4 regions of the Mesorhizobium sp. WSM4845 genome follow, and region 4 is predicted to be linked to each of the others. Evidence: predicted binding sites of a transcription regulator. Region 4 holds the regulator's gene; each other region holds the start of a gene.
The links. Region 4 encodes PhoB, which activates phosphate uptake and scavenging genes when phosphate is short. Its sites were predicted from a motif close to TGTCATNNANCTGTCAT; they were not measured.

Region 1: phnF (phosphonate metabolism transcriptional regulator PhnF) is a predicted target of PhoB. The motif match lies at 1,792-1,808, and genes of this name have one in related genera.
Region 2: pstS (phosphate ABC transporter substrate-binding protein PstS) is a predicted target of PhoB. The motif match lies at 2,137-2,153, and genes of this name have one in related genera.
Region 3: ppk2 (polyphosphate kinase 2) is a predicted target of PhoB. The motif match lies at 2,323-2,339, and genes of this name have one in related genera.

The regions. Positions count from the first base shown of each region.
Region 1 is NZ_JBVVQA010000009.1:54,054-58,033, forward strand. Features, by position in the region: gene AC0L2C_RS12780 (carbon-phosphorus lyase complex subunit) at 1-633, opposite strand, end outside; gene phnH (phosphonate C-P lyase system protein PhnH) at 635-1,246, opposite strand; gene phnG (phosphonate C-P lyase system protein PhnG) at 1,246-1,710, opposite strand; gene phnF (phosphonate metabolism transcriptional regulator PhnF) at 1,834-2,583, shown strand; gene AC0L2C_RS12800 (zinc-binding alcohol dehydrogenase family protein) at 2,591-3,607, opposite strand; gene AC0L2C_RS12805 (ABC transporter permease) at 3,673-3,980, opposite strand, start outside.
Region 2 is NZ_JBVVQA010000023.1:12,331-16,310, reverse strand. Features, by position in the region: gene AC0L2C_RS23460 (Na/Pi cotransporter family protein) at 1-846, opposite strand, end outside; gene pstS (phosphate ABC transporter substrate-binding protein PstS) at 934-2,019, opposite strand; gene AC0L2C_RS23450 (2OG-Fe(II) oxygenase) at 2,476-3,216, opposite strand; gene AC0L2C_RS23445 (NfeD family protein) at 3,401-3,980, shown strand, end outside.
Region 3 is NZ_JBVVQA010000010.1:137,599-141,578, reverse strand. Features, by position in the region: gene AC0L2C_RS14340 (glycosyl transferase family 90) at 125-1,093, shown strand; gene AC0L2C_RS14335 (aldo/keto reductase) at 1,128-2,171, opposite strand; gene ppk2 (polyphosphate kinase 2) at 2,427-3,347, shown strand; gene AC0L2C_RS14325 (dihydrofolate reductase family protein) at 3,565-3,980, opposite strand, start outside.
Region 4 is NZ_JBVVQA010000014.1:80,979-84,958, forward strand. Features, by position in the region: gene AC0L2C_RS17445 (ROK family protein) at 1-542, shown strand, start outside; gene AC0L2C_RS17450 (hypothetical protein) at 778-1,161, opposite strand; gene AC0L2C_RS17455 (hypothetical protein) at 1,304-1,555, opposite strand; gene phoB (phosphate regulon transcriptional regulator PhoB) at 1,735-2,424, opposite strand; gene phoU (phosphate signaling complex protein PhoU) at 2,441-3,148, opposite strand; gene pstB (phosphate ABC transporter ATP-binding protein PstB) at 3,184-3,980, opposite strand, start outside.

The DNA of each region.
Region 1 (3,980 bases), on a different contig from region 4:
ATAGCCGAGCGCCAGCAAAAAACCCTCGTCGCCGCGTGACAGCGCCTGCAGGCGGATGTCGCGCGCCATCGGGAACTCCAGCGGCTCGCGGGTGATGTCGCCGGGGACATGGTCCTGCGGCATGTCGCCGTCAGGCTCGATCAGGCCTTCGCGGGCAAGGATGGCAGAGACGCGCGGCATGGCTTCCGCGTCGCTGGCGCGCTGCAGCGGCTCGGCGACATCGCCGCCGGCGGCAAGCTCGGGATCGAGCAACCTATGCGTGTAGTCGAAGGTCGGGCCGAGCAGCTGGCCGCCGGGCAGATCCTTGTAGGTCGCCGACACGCGCCGCTCGACCAGCATGGCGCCGGTGTCGATCGCCCTGGTGTAGCCGAAGCGCGGCAGCGTGGTGCGATAGGCGCGAACCAGGAAGATCGCCTCGATCATGTCGCCGCGCGCCTGAACGATGGCCAGCGCCGCCAATTCGCGATCGTAGAGCGAACCTTCGCTCATCACCCGATCGACGCCGAGCGCCAGCTGCTCGACGATCTGGTCGAGGCGCAGCGCCGGCACGGAACGGTCGCCGCGGCGGCGGTCGGCGAGCAGGGCGTGGGCGTTGGCAATGGCCGCTTCACCGCCTTTTACCGCGACATACATATCACGCCTCCATCGTCTTGATGCGCGTCGTGCGCGGCAGGCAGGCAACGCCTTCCGGGGTGGCGAGGATAATGTCGACACCACGGGGGAAACGCTGATTGTTCTGCTTCCATTGTTCGACGAAGTGGCGCGGCATCTGCGCCGGCGCAATTGTCGCGGTTGTTTCGATGCCGGGACCTTCGAGCAGCAGCGGGGCGCCTGAGACAAGGTCGCTGACCTGCAGGATCAGCGTCGTCGAGCGGTCGGGATAGTCCTGGGTGCCTTGTGAAAAGCCGTCGAGCGCCATCATCTCGGCCGGCGTGGCGATCAGCGCGAAATGCGCATCGGCTGGCGTGTGGGCCAGTGGCGCGCCGGTGTGGAAGCCGAGCCAGGATTTCACCGCTGCTGGGGCCTGCAAAACGAGGTCGAGCCAGAGCGGCGTGTCGTTGTCGCACAGCGCCAGCGCGATGGCGCCCGCGGTGGCCGACAGCGGCGCCGGCGGGCGGGCAAAGACTGGCAGAGGCTGCAGGGTGCCCGGCCGCGCCATTGCGTCCATCACGGCGCGGAACACCGTCTGGGCGTCGAACACCGGATCGGCAAAGCCGCCCTCGATCGCCTGGGTTGCGATGTCCATCAGTCTTCTCCACGTACCATGGTGAAGAAATCGACCTTCGTTGCCGCTGTTTCGGCGCGCCGCCGCTCACGTCGGCTGGCCAGTGCGGCCTGCAGCGGCGCAATGAGTTTGCTCTCGACCTCGTTGCGGCGGGTGGGATCCTGCCAGAGCGCGTCGGCGATCGCTGCCAGTTTTGCTTTCTGCTTGTCACGGCCCAGCGCGTAGCAGTGGCCGACTTCTCCCGAGGCAAGCCGCACCGTCGCGCGGGTGACTGTCGCCTCGCCGACGTTGAACGGCGCGCCGCCGCCGCCGATGCGGCCACGCACGGTGACCAGGCCGGTTTCGGGGCCGCGCAGGAGTTCTGCTTGCGAAGGCAGGCCGGCTTCGTTCCAGAGACGGACGATATCGTCGCCGGTCGATTGCGCCAGCGTCGCCATGACGGCCTTGCGCTCAAGCTGCTGATCGCGCGCTTCCTGTCCTCGCATGGCCGCCGTTCCTTCTCGCTGCAAATTTGTGTAATGATGTAGACAATTATACAAATTATAACTATTTTCTAAAGCGTGTCCATGACGGATGGATGACAGCGCGAAAAAGATCGGGGCAAAGAGATGATCGGTCAGCAGATGGCCAGCAGCTTGGAGCGGCGCAGCGGCGTCTCGCTGTGGCGGCAGATCGCCGACCAGATCCTGCAGTCGATCGCCGTCGGCGACTTTGCCGAGAATGCTGCGTTGCCACCGGAAGTTGCACTGGCCGAGCGCTATGGCGTCAACCGCCATACGGTGCGTAGCGCCATCGCCGCACTGGTGCAGGATGGCGTGCTCAGGGCCGAACAGGGGCGCGGCACTTTTGTGCTGTCGCGCAAGCGCCTGTCCTATCCGATCGGAGCGCGCACCCGTTTTTCGGAGGGCTTGCAAGGGCAGGCGTCGGAGCGCCGCAGCGTGCTGCTCGAATCGGCGGTCGAGCCGGCCAGCCGGCGCGTCGCCGAAGGGCTGGGGCTTGCCAGGGGTTCGACTGTCATACGCCTCGAGACGCGCGGCGAAGCCGATGGGCAACCGGTCTCGCGTGCCACCGGCTGGTTCGATGCGTCTCGCTTCGCCGGCATCGATGCCGCCATGGCCGAAACCGGATCGGTGACCGCCTCATTCCGGCGTTTCGGCATCGGTGACTATCTCAGGCAATCGACGGTGCTGTCGGCCCGCCATGCGGACGCCGCCGATCTTGCCGATCTCGATCTGCAGCCCGGCGCCATCGTGCTGGTCACGGTCGCCGTCAACGTCACGCCGGACGGCCAGCCGATCCAGTTCGCCGAAACGCGGTTTCCGGCCGAGCGGGTCGAGCTCAAGATATCGGCGCTTTAGGTCCGGTTCATCCGACCTGGATGACGGCCTTGATCAGGCCGGATTTCTCATGCGCCCAGCGGGCGAGGTCGCGCGGCGTGCCGCCAAGCGTCGTGCGATGGGTGACGAGCTTTGCCAGCGGCACAGCACCATCGCGGATCGAGGCAGCGACATGGTCGAAGTCGGCGCGCAGCGCGTTGCGGCTGCCGATCAGCGTCATTTCACGCTTGTGGAATTCAGGATCGGAAAAGACGATGTCGTCCTTGACGACGCTGACCAGGACCAGCGTCCCGCCATGCGCGACATGGGCGAAGGCTGACTGGACGGACTGGGTGTTGCCGGTGGCATCGAAAATCACGTCAAAACCTTCGCTGCCGGTCGCCTCGCGCACCAGATCGGTCGCAGACTGCCGCGAACCGTCGAGGGTGGCGAAGCCGAGTTCGCTTGCGACGAAGCCGAGCCTTTCCGCGCTCATGTCGAGCAGCGTCACGTCGAGTCCGGCGATGCGGGCAAACAGCGCCGTGCCGAGGCCGATCGGCCCGGCGCCGATGACCAGCGTGCGCGCGCCGGGACCAGTCAGCGAGCGCCGCACGGCATGCGCCCCGATCGCCAGGAATTCGACGGCAGCGGCATCGGCCAGCGACAGGCCGTTGGCCGGATAAAGATTTTGCGCCGGCACCAGGATCCGTTCGCACATGGCGCCGTCGCGGTGGACGCCGAACACCTCGATCCTGACGCAGCAATTCGGCTTGCCTTGGCGGCAGGCGATGCATTTGCCGCAAGCGAGATAGGGGTTGATGATCACGGGGTCGCCGACGGCCAGCTCGACGCCTTCGCCAGCCTCGATCACGGTACCGGACACTTCGTGGCCCATGATGCGGGGATAGGCGAGGAACGGATGCTTACCCTCGAAGATGTGATAGTCGGTGCCGCAGATGCCGACATGACTGACCGCGACCAGCGCCCAGCCCGGCGGTGGTGTGCTCGGCGCCGGGCGGTCTTCCACAACAAGATCGCCGGGCGAACGGCAGATGACGGCTTTCATGCTTTGATCCAGTCGGTTCATGGCACCGCCGGCCCGATCGCCGGGCCGGCGGTTGTTAAGATGGTCTACTTGCCGCGGCGGCGCAGGCCGTCGAAATAGACGATGACGATGATCAGCACGCCGGTAATGATGCGCTGCCAGAAGGCATTGACGTTCAAGAGATTGGCGCCGTTGTTGATGGTGGCGAGGATGAAGGCGCCAAGCAGCGGTCCGTGCACCGAGCCGACGGCGCCGAACAATGAGGTGCCGCCGATCACCGACGAGGCGATCGCCTGCAACTCCCAGCCCTCGGCCTGTGTCGGATTGCCGATGCCGATGCGCGAGGCAAGCAGCACGCCGACAAAAGCCGCGCAGAGGCCAGACAGCGTATAGG
Region 2 (3,980 bases), on a different contig from region 4:
GCCGAAGAACTGCATGGCCCATTCCAGGACCTGCATGGAGACGAAGAACAGCGGGATGGTGATGCACACGCCGATGATGTTGAAGGAGATGTGGGCGTAAGCGGTGCGCTTGGCGTTTTTCGAAAGATTGAGCGAAGCCATCCACGAGGTGATCGTGGTGCCGAGATCGGCGCCGAGCGAGAAGGCGACGGCCGTCGTCCAGTCGAGAATGCCGGCGGCGCCAAGGCCCATGACAATGCCGATCGTCGCCGAGGACGAATGGATCATGGCGGTCACGCCGGCGGCGATGAACACGCATTTGAGGAGGTTGAGATAGGAGTCGGCCGTCAGTGTTTGAAGCAGTGCCATGACTTCGGGCAGATTGCGCAGCGGGCGCAGGCCGCCGGTCATCAGGTTGAGGCCATAAAAGATCAGCGCGAAGCCCATGCCGGCAAGCGCTATGTTCTTGACCTTCTCGCTTTTGGCAAAGCAGTAGATCAGCGAGAACACGCCGGCCAGGATCAGCCCGAGCGGACCGAGCGGCAGGGCGATGAGCCCGTTGCCGAGCGTGGTGCCGATATTGGCGCCCATGATCACGCTGATCGCCGGTCGAAGCGCGATGACGCCGGCATTGACCAGGCCGACGACCATGACGCTCATCGCCGTCGACGACTGGATGACGCCGGTGATCAGCGTTCCCGCCAGCACGCCCTTGATCGGCGTTCCGGCGGCCTTGGCGAGAAAGGCGCGCATCCGGTTGACCGACAGCGCCTGGATGCCGTTGGCCATGAAGTCGAGGCCGAGCATAAAAATGCCCAACCCGCCGATCACCGGCACGAGGATGTCCTTGAAGATATCGATGTCCATGTCACGCAGTCCCCAACAAGCCGCCATCACGGCGCGATATGAATTTCAGTTCAGGCGCTGCGCCAAGCAGCGGCCTGGCTCTTCCGCTCAGTTTCCGACCGGCCCCTGCCTTGCCCAGTATTGCTCGATCCGGGCGACGAGCGCCTTCGGCAGCGGCACGTAGCCGAGCGCGGCGGCGTCATCAGCGCCGTGGGCGAAGGCGAGCCGGAAAAGGTCGTGCACGCGGCGATAGCGATGTTCCGAACGGCCCGAGACCTGAACGACCGCGAACACCGCCGTGCTGATCGGATAGGCGGCATCGCCGTTACGATCGGTCAGCGAAGCGAAGAAGTCGGTCGTTTGCGCCCAGTCGATCGATGTCGCGGCAGCCTGCACGCCCTCCGGCTCCGGCTTGACGAACTTGCCGGATTTGTTCTCGATCAGCGCATAGGCAAGGTTGGCGCGCTGTGCCTGGCCGGATTCGGCATAGGCGATCGCGCCCTTCGTGTCGTGCACGGCTTGAATGAGGTTCTGGGTGCCTTCCGCGTCAGTGCCGAGCGGCCAGGAGATCAGTGTATTGGCGCCGTATTTGGCCTTCCACTCCCCGCTGACCGCCGACAGATACTCGGTGAAGACAAAGGTCGAGCCGGAACCATCCTTGCGGTGAACGACGCTGATCCTGAGGTCGGGCAGCGTCAGATCCGGATTCACCGCCTTGATTGCGGGATCGGACCATGACTGGATCTTCCCCAGATAGATGTCGGCCAGCAGCGGTCCCGTCAGGCGAAGGCTTCCCGGGCCGATGCCGTCGAGATTGACGACGACGGCGATGGCGCCCATCACGATTGGAAACTGCTGGCGGCCGGCCTGCTTGAGTTCGGCGGCATTGATCGGCGCATCCGTCGCGGCAAAGTCGATGTCCGGCTGATCGAGACGCAGGACGCCGGCGAGCGAGCCGACGATTTCATAGTCGACCTTCCAGTCGGGCGAGACATAGTCGCCGCCGTCGGCGCGGGCGCTCTCGTAGGCCGTTGCCCATTTGCCGATGATCGGGGCGGCCAGTGTCGATCCGGCGCCGCGGATAGGCTCAGCCTGCGCAGCGGCCCCGACCATCAAGCCAACAGCAAGCGTGATGGCGCCGCTTATCTTCGCCGATTTGCGCCGTAGTGACGCAAGGCTTGCTGGAAACATCATGGCGACCCCCGACGCGCGAACAAATAGCTAGTTTTCAGTCTTGGCAGATATCAACAGTCATCCGCCCGGCGAACGAACGCCGGCAGAGAAACAACCCGCTCACCGTATGAACCTTGGTTAACGATTGGATGACAAAGATCTTTGCGGGTGAGATTTTTATTTTTCCGCGATTGCCGCGGTTGCCTGAAGAATTGTTCGGCAGCCAATCGCTTCAGCTTTGCGCTGCCCCTCACCTGCCTGCCGGCACCCTCTCCCCGTATAGTGACGGGGAGAGGGGCGCTCTCATCGATGGTTTCGCCAATCACCAGCGTTGCAGAATATCCGCCACGGTGCGACCAGTCCCTTCTCCCCGTCACACGGGGAGAAGGGCCCGGCAGGGCGATGAGGGGCGGCGCCGACTCCGACAACAGACCCCCTTGGCACGAAGTTGCTGGTCGCCTCCACGCAGGGACAGCCCTATTTCGCGTCGTGGAAGATGATGCCCACCGTATGGCGCAGGCCGGAGCGAATCCGGCTGACGCCGTGCCTGAGATTGACGCGGTAGCTGCCTTTGCTGCCCTGGACCGGACGATTGTGGACCGCGAAGGCGACTGCGTCGCCCTGGCGCAGCGGCACCACCTCGGCGCGGCTCTGCATGCGCGGGCGCTGTTCGGTCAGCACGAACTCGCCGCCGGTGAAATCCTTATCCGGTTCGGACAGCAGGATTGCCACCTGCAGCGGGAACGCAAGCTCGCCGTAGAGATCCTGATGCAGGCAGTTGAAGTCGCCGGGACCATATTGCAGCAGGAGCGGCGTCGGCCGCGTCTGGCCCTGCTCGTGGCATTGCTTGAGGAACGCGGCGTGTTCGTCCGGGTAGCGCTGCGCGACGCCCATGCGTTCGTTCCAGTCGTTGGCGACGGCGGCAAGGCGCGGATAGAGCGCGGTGCGCAAGCCGCCGATCAGCTCGGGCAAGGGATAGCGGAAATAGCGGTACTCGCCCTTGCCGAAGCCGTGCCGCGCCATGTGGACATGGCTGCGGAAATGGCTTTCGTCGGGATACAGCCCGGCGATCTCCCGGCATTCTTCTGGTGTCAGCAGCTTTTCCATCACCGCGCAGCCATAGAAGCTCATCTCCTCGGCCAGTGCCTGCCAGTCATATCCGGCGACGCGCGCTTCCGCCGATCGGACCGCTGCTGCTGGAACCGTGTGCATGGTCATAGCTCTGCTCCTCTGGCTTCATCGGCTTCTGCCATCAGATGGGTGAAGCAGCGCACACAAACCACCCGTTTCCTGCCAACCGGTTTAGGCACAACGCAAGGTTGCCATGGATCAGCTTCACCGCCGCGACGCAGCATGGATTTTGGCAAAATCGAGCCCATATCCCTGATAGGGAGCTTTGAGCGTGAAACTCGCGCGTGTAGCCCTGATTGCCGCGGCTTTTGTAGCCGCTGTGGCTGTTTGTTCTTCTTCCGCAGCAACAGGAGAAGCAAACGGCCAGGGGAGGACTGCGCTGCGCATCGAGATAGACGGCGCCATCGGTCCGGCGAGCGCCATGCAGTTCAAGGAAGCGCTGGCGGTGGCCGCAGAACGGAATGCCGAGGTTTTCATCCTGCAGATGAACACGCCGGGCGGGTTGGTCACCAGCATGCGTGAGATCATCGCCGACATCCTCGCCTCCCCGGTTCCCGTCATCGGCTATGTCGCGCCCGCCGGCGGGCATGCGGCGAGCGCCGGAACCTACATCCTCTACGCAACCCATGTGGCGGCGATGGCGCCCGGCACCAATCTGGGCGCGGCAACGCCCATCGAGATGGGCGGGCCGATGCCATCCTTTCCCGGCGACGACAAGAACAATGGCCCGGAAGCCGGCAAGGACCCGAAGAATCCACCGGCGGGCAATGCGATGATCGCCAAGGCGACGAACGACGCGGTTGCCTTGATCCGCAGCCTGGCCGAACTGCGCGGGCGCAATGCCGATTGGG
Region 3 (3,980 bases), on a different contig from region 4:
ATCGGCTCCATGGACAGCCAGGCAGGCCGGCTGAACACGGTTCCGTGGCTTGCAAGATAGCCGGCACAATGGTGTAGGAGGGACCGGGGGGCAAATCACAAGCCGATTTTTCACCAAGTGACCGATGGCCACCCTTCAAAGAAACGCACAGAAGCTATTCTACTATGCGCGCAATGCCGTGCGCGATATCGCACCGCAGGCGCTGTTCCGCCGCAGGCTCGCCGGGTTGCTCGATCAGGCCAGGCTTTCGGACGGATCGGTCCGCGCGCGTCTCAACTGCTACAACAGATTGCAGGACGCTTTCGCGCCGAGCGGCGGGGCCGTGCCGGTCAGCCGGCTACCGAGAGGCCGGAGCATGTATTACTACGATCTGAAGGAATTTACCCGCTACTTCGATCCCGATTTGCGCATCGATCTCGAATTCGGCGACGTCGTCGACGTGCCTGCGATGCCGTCGATCGTCAAGGATCGGCCGATCGCCGGCGACAACAGCAACGGGGTGCTGTTCAAGCTCAACAAGTTCCGCCACTTCCACATGCCCGCCGACGATGTAGCCTTCGCGGACAAGCTTCCGGTTGCGGTGTGGCGCGGCGAGCTCAACAACCCGATAAGGACCTTGCTTCTGGAGGTTGCGCGCGATCTGCCCTTTTGCGATGTCGGAACGCCCAAACCGACGGCAGCGCCGGAATATCGCAAGTCTTATCTGAGCATCGACCAGCAGCGGCGCTGTCGCTACATCATTTCGCTCGAAGGCAACGATGTGGCGACCAACTTGAAATGGGTCATGAGTTCGAATTCGCTGTGCCTGATGCCACCGACATATGAGACATGGTTCGCCGAAAGCGAACTCGTGGCTGGTGTTCACTATGTGCCGCTCGAACCCGATTTCACGGATCTTGCCGAGCGGGTGCAATATCTCGAACGGCATCCGACTGAGGCCGAACGCATCGTTGCCGCCGCCAACGCCTATTGCCGCAAGTTCGCCGACGAGCGGGCCGAGCAGGCGATCTGCTTGCTCGTGCTCTACAAATATTTCGTGCTCAGCGGCCAGATCGAGCCTGATCCCGATGTCTGGCGTTTTATTTCAGGCTAAGCCCGCGGCGACTTCGAGCTGATCCGGATCGTTGTCAGATGTCTTCCCGGTCAAGAACCAGATCGGCCGGACCAAACCGGTCTTTTGCCGTGAATTGCTGGTGCCAATAGGGATAGAGAACCGGCGGGCGGCTCACAGCGTCGAGGCGTGCGCGCTCATCGCTGGTCAGCACCAGGCTGGCTGCGGCGATATTGTCCTTGAACTGCGCTTCGGTCCGTCCGCCGATCACCAGCGAACTGACTGCGGGCCGGCCGAGCAGCCAGGCAAGCGCCACCTGCGCCGCCGAAACGCCATGGTTCTCGCCGATATGGGCAAGCAGGTCGACGATCCGCCACAGCCGGTTCTCGTCGCGGATCGGCGGTTCGGTCCAGCCGCTGATCTGGCGGGCGGTGGCCTGGTCGCGGTGGTATTTGCCGGACAGCAGTCCACCGGCGAGCGGGCTCCATACCAGCACGCCAAGCCCCTGGTCGACCGAGATCGGCAGCAGTTCATATTCGGCTTCGCGCGCTTCCAGCGTGTAGTGGATTTGCTGGGTGACGAAGCGCGGCTGGTGCTGGCGGTCGCTGATCCCCAGCGCCTTCATCACTTGCCAGCCGGAATAGTTGGAGCAGCCGACATAGCGGATCTTGCCCTGGCTGACGAGCGTGTCGAGCGCGGCGATGGTCTCTTCGAGCGGCGTCGTGCCGTCCCATTCGTGCAGGAAATAGATGTCGATGACGTCGGTCCTGAGGCGCTTCAGGCTCTTCTCGCACTCTCGGATCAGATGATAGCGCGACAGGCCCTCATCGTTGGGACCGTCGCCGATCCGCATGCGCGCCTTGGAGGCGATCAGCACATCGCCCTTGCGTTTGCCGCCGAGCGCTTCGCCGATGATCTCTTCCGAAAGCCCGTTCGAATAGACATTGGCGGTGTCGATGAGATTGATGCCGACATCGATGCAGAGGTCGATCATCCGGCGTGCCTCGTCGAGATCGGTCTTGCCGACCGCCGAAAATGCGCCAGCGCCGCCAAAAGTCATGGTGCCCATGGTCAGCGTCGAAACCTTCAGCCCGGAACGGCCGAGTGTGCGGTATTCCATGTCAGATCCTCGCGATTGCGTTGAAAAGAGTGTTTTGAAGGTTGCTCGGGGAAACCTGGCATTTGTAGGACAATTCGAGCCGCTTGTCGTGTGTGCCAGGAGGCTGATCGATCCCATCTCGCGGAGTTGGGCGACCGGCGTGCGGGCCGGCTGCAATAAAACCGTCATTGCCGGCCTATATGCAAGTCGGCTCAAGGTGTCCGATCTCGGCCGGCAGGCCGAGGCCGACGCGGGCGTGCACGCGGAGCAGCATAAATGACCGAAGCAAAACAGAATTCTCCCGCCAGGGACTGGCTGGAAGCGGAACTCGCCGACACGCTCGACGAGGACTACGAGCTGGAGATGTCGGAACCGGCGCTGTCGCTGGAAATCGCCAAGATCTACAAGAACGCGCATCCGCCCTCGATGGATCGCCTGCAATATTTTCGCGACCTGATCACGCTGCAATCCGAATTGATCAAGCTGCAGTCCTGGGTGGCTTACACCAGGAAGAAGCTGGTGGTGGTTTTCGAGGGCCGCGATTCGGCCGGCAAGGGGGGCGTCATCAAGCGCATCACCCAGCGGCTCAATCCGCGCATCTGCCGCGTCGTCGCACTTCCGGCGCCGACCGAGCGCGAGAAATCGCAATGGTATTTTCAGCGCTACGTGCCGCATCTGCCGGCAGGCGGCGAGATCGTGCTGTTCGACCGCTCCTGGTATAACCGGTCCGGCGTCGAACGTGTGATGGGCTTCGCCGAGCCGGACCAGGTCGAGGAGTTTTTTCGCGACGTGCCGGAGTTCGAGCGCATGCTGGTCCGCTCCGGCATCACCGTGGTCAAATACTGGTTCTCCATCACCGACGAGGAGCAGCAGATGCGCTTTCAGATGCGCATCCATGATCCGATGAAGCAGTGGAAGCTGTCGCCGATGGACCTGCAGTCGCGCGTGCGCTGGGAACAGTATACCAAGGCCAAGGAAGAGACCTTCGCCCGCACCAACATTCCCGAAGCCCCCTGGTTCATCGTCGAGGGCAACGACAAGAAGCGGGCGCGGCTGAATTGCATCGATCATCTCCTCAAGCAGATGCCTTATGAGGAAGTGCCGCACGAAGAGATCACGCTGCCCGATCGCGTCTTCAATCCAGAATACGAGCGCCAGGTGCTGCCGCGCGAGCTGTATGTTCCGGAGAAGTATTGAGGAGCGCGCCTCTTCCTTCTCCCCTTGTGGGAGAAGGTGGATCGGCGCGCAGCGCCGAGACGGAAGAGGGGTGTTGGAAGAAATGAGGCGCTGGTGATCCTGGCGCTGTGCGCCCGATTTGAACGTAGGTCTGCGCCAAGCTGGAACACCCCTCATCCGACCGAGCTTCGCTCGGCCACCTTCTCCCACAAGGGGAGAAGGGGGAACTTAACCAGGCTCACGCCCGCTCGATGGTGACATGCATGGCATTCGGCGTGCCCACCTGCTCGCTGCAGCGGTAGCCGAGTTTGACCATGTCAATGCCGGCAAAAAGGTTCTCGCCTGAGCCGAGCAGCATCGGCGATATCGCCAGATGCATGTCGTCGATGAGCTTTTCCCTCAGATATTGCCGGATCGTGGCGACGCCGCCGCCGAGCCGGACATCCTTGCCGTCAGCCGCGGCTTTTGCCTTTTCCAGCGCCGAGTGAATGCCGTTGGTCACGAAATGGAAAGTCGTGCCGCCCTCCATGACGATAGGTTCCCGCGGATGGTGGGTGAGTACGAAAACCGGCACATGGTAGGGCGGATTGTCTCCCCACCAGCCCTTCCAGGTGTCATCGGGCCAAGCGCCGCGGATCGGTCCGAACATGTTGC
Region 4 (3,980 bases):
CCGGCACCCACTCCTCGGGCGGCGAATTCGGCCACATGATCCATCGGCCGGGCGGCGCGCTTTGCCGCTGCGGGCGGCGCGGCTGCGTCGAGGCTTATGCCGGCAACTACGCCATCTGGCGCAATGCAAGGCAATTGAGCGAAAACGCCGAGCCGGTCGCCGATGTCAGCGACGCCGAGATGCGGGCACTGGCGGCCCGGGCGCGCGAGATGGACGGACCGGAGCGCGAAGCCTACCGCAAGGCCGGCGAGGCGCTCGGCTTCGGGCTCGGCAGCCTGTTCGCGCTGATCGATCCGGCGCCCGTGGCCATGGTCGGCGCCAGCGCTGCCGCCTTCGACCTGATCGAGCCGGCGCTGCGCGAGGCTATCGCCCAGACCGCCGGCGGCCAGCATTCGGGTTCGATTTCCTTCGACACCGAGCCGAACGAGTTGCCGCTGATCCGCGAAGGCTGCGCCATGCGGGCGCTAAGCTTCGTCGACCAGGAGATTTTCGCGCCGAGCATCCAGGCACGAGCCGGCTCGGTCGGAAAGAACGTGGCTTGAAGGATTCCCGGGTCGCGACTTGGGGTGTGTTGAGATTCAGGTCAGGCCGAGTCGAGAATGGTGGGTTCCGAGAACCGGAGCGGAGCGTACTTTTGGGTACGTCAGCACCGGAAGCGCAGGTATCAGCCGTTCGCAGGCCGGCATCACCTGAACCATCAGCTAGGCCGTGAACTCATAAATGCGGGGATGACCAAGATGGGTGAAATGGGAAGCTGTCCTTAAAGGTTGCGGAGGTTCAGCCGGGGATAGGGGTGCGGAAGCCGTGAGTGTCGCAAAGCTTTTTGGCCCTGCCATCGATTTTGGAGTCACTATCAATTTCTTCGACTTCGACAGCCCCATCTGTCTTATGCGCAAAGAAGAGAATGGAGGTCGACACGCTGCCACCATTCGTAAGCCCACAAAGGTAGACACCCCCACTTTCTCCTATGCGAGCCATCGCGATCCACACTATTGGTTCCGTCGAGATGGCAAGGTGCTTCCGGATTGCAAGCTTCAAGGGAGCTACATCGCTAAGCGTGATGTCGTGGGGAAAGGTTTTCTCGGTGGCATCTTGAGCTAATGCCGAACTAGTCCACGCTCCGACGACAATCCATGCAAGAAGAATTAAACCTCGCGTCATCCGAACTCCACCGGTGCAAGTTGCCTTTGTGATTAGGATGATTGCGAAGGGAAGGTATTCCAAGTCGGAAAGCGTCCGCAATGGATCGCTTTCCGACTGAGGCTTTCATATTGAGGCGGAATCTGATCTCGCTAGGAGGTCGCTATAGCAAGAACCCGGTCATCCATTCCGCGCTGTAGAATCCTGCGGCAAGTATGATAGCGATGGCAACCAGTCCGGTCCAAATACCCCGCATAGCGAAGGGCGACAAAATAGCCATTGCGGGGATACCAACCCGGACCAATGCTGATCTCAGATAGATTTCCTTGTTCGCATAGTTCCAGGAGCCGCCCTCCTCGGTCCCTCCGTCATTCCCCAAGGATAGCACCGCTGCGCAGCCGGTGGTGGCCAGCATGCGGCCGCCTTCGAAGCTTCGAGATAGTCAAGGACGAGCAACAGGAGGAAAACGCAAAGAGATGCTAGGACTGCCATTTCGATGAGGCTCGGCTTGCGGACCATCATGGCCACTACTGTATGTCGCCGCGGTTCCGCTTTCCACCCATGCCGGTCATGCCGAATTTATGAGTTCACGACCTAGTCTTCCCTGATCGCATAGCCCGCGCCGCGGATGGTGCGGATGACATCGGGCATGCGACCATTGTTGACCGCCTTGCGCAACCGGCCGACATGGACGTCCACCGTGCGCTCGTCGATGTAGATCGTCTCGCCCCAGACATTGTCGAGCAACTGGCTGCGCGAGAAGACCCGGCCGGGGTGGCGCATCATGAATTCGAGCAGCCGGAATTCGGTCGGCCCGAGCCGGATCTCGCTCTTCTTGCGATAGACCCTGTGCGATTCACGATCGAGCATGATGTCGCCGACCTTGAGCACGCTGGACAGCACTTCGGGCTTGGCGCGGCGCAGCAGCGCCTTGACTCTGGCCATGAATTCCGGTGTCGAGAACGGCTTGACCAGATAGTCGTCGGCTCCGGTCGAAAGGCCGCGCACCCGGTCGCTCTCCTCGCCGCGCGCGGTCAGCATGATGATCGGCAGCCGCTCGGTTTCGGGGCGCACCCGAAGGCGCCGGCAAAGCTCGATGCCGGAAACCGCCGGCACCATCCAGTCGAGCACCAAAAGATCGGGCACGTTTTCCTGCAGCCGGATTTCGGCCTCGTCGCCGCGCGTCACCACCTCGACCTGATAGCCTTCGGATTCAAGATTGTAACGGAGGAGGACGCCCAGCGGCTCTTCATCCTCCACCACCATGATGCGCGGCGCGATCATCGGCCGGTTACTCCTGTCATGTCGCCAGCGCCGACATCGTCGTTTCGTCGAGCTTCGGGCGATCCGCCGGCAATTGCTGCCCGGTCACGACAAAATAGGCGTTTTCGGCGATGTTGGTGACATGATCGCCGATACGCTCGAGATTCTTGGCGCAGAACAGAAGGTGCGTGCAGGCGGTGATGTTGCGTGGGTCCTCCATCATGTAGGTCAGGAGCTCGCGAAAAACCGCCGTGTATTTCACGTCGATCTTCTGGTCGTCGGCGCGCAGTTCCTTCAACGCGCCGGCATCGCGCGACACATAGTGCTCAACCACGCCGCGCAGCTGCACAAGAACGAGATCCGCCATCGCATCGATACCGTGCGACAGATTCCGCGGCGTCGCGCTCTGCCCGACTGCGCTGACCCGCTTGGCTATGTTCTTGGCCAGATCGCCGATGCGCTCGAGATCGCCGGCCATGCGGATTGCGCCAACCACGGCGCGCAGATCCTGCGCCATCGGCTGCCGTTTGGCGATCAGCGTGATGGCGCTGTCGTCGAGTTCGCGCTGCCGCGCATCCATGATGGCGTCGTCCGAGACGACGCGCTGCGCCATCGCATTGTCCGACGCAAGCAACGCGCGGATCGAGGCCGCGACCATTGCGGCGGCGAGCTCGTCCATGTCGCGGATCAGCCGGTCGATGTGCTCCAGTTCCTCGTCGAAAGATGCGACGGTGTGTTCACCCATGGTGCTGTCCTCGTGTTCGAAATTCGCCGGACCGCTCAGCCGAACCGGCCGGTGATGTAGTCCTGGGTGCGCTTGTCGTCGGGGTTGGTGAACATCTTGTCGGTCGCGCCCTCCTCGACCAGATACCCGAGATGGAACATCGCCGTGCGTTGCGACACGCGCGCCGCCTGCTGCATCGAATGGGTGACGATGACGATCGTATAATTCTGGCGCAGTTCGTCGATCAGTTCCTCGACGCGGGCGGTGGCGATTGGATCGAGCGCCGAACAGGGCTCGTCCATCAGGATCACTTCCGGCGACACGGCGATGGCGCGCGCAATGCAAAGACGCTGCTGCTGTCCGCCGGACAGACCGGTTCCCGACTCGAGTAGGCGATCCTTGACCTCGTTAAACAGGCCGGCCTTCTTCAGGCTCGATTCGACGATGCCGTCCAACTCGGCCTTGCTCCTGGCCAGGCCGTGGATGCGCGGACCGTAGGCGACGTTTTCGTAGATCGACTTCGGAAACGGGTTCGGCTTCTGGAATACCATGCCGACGCGAGCTCGCAGCTCGACGACATCGATTTTCGGATCGTAGACGTCCTCGCCGTCGAGCGTGATCTTGCCGCTCACCCGCGCGATATCGATGGTGTCGTTCATTCGGTTCAGGCAACGCAGGAACGTCGACTTGCCGCAGCCCGATGGCCCGATCAACGCCGTCACCTGATGCTCGCGGACATCGAGATCGACGTCGAACAGAGCTCGCTTCTCGCCGTAGTGAACAGAGACCTTTTCGCCCTTCATCTTGATCGAAGGGGCGTTGGTTGCGCTGCTCAGTTTCTGCTCGACGCCGG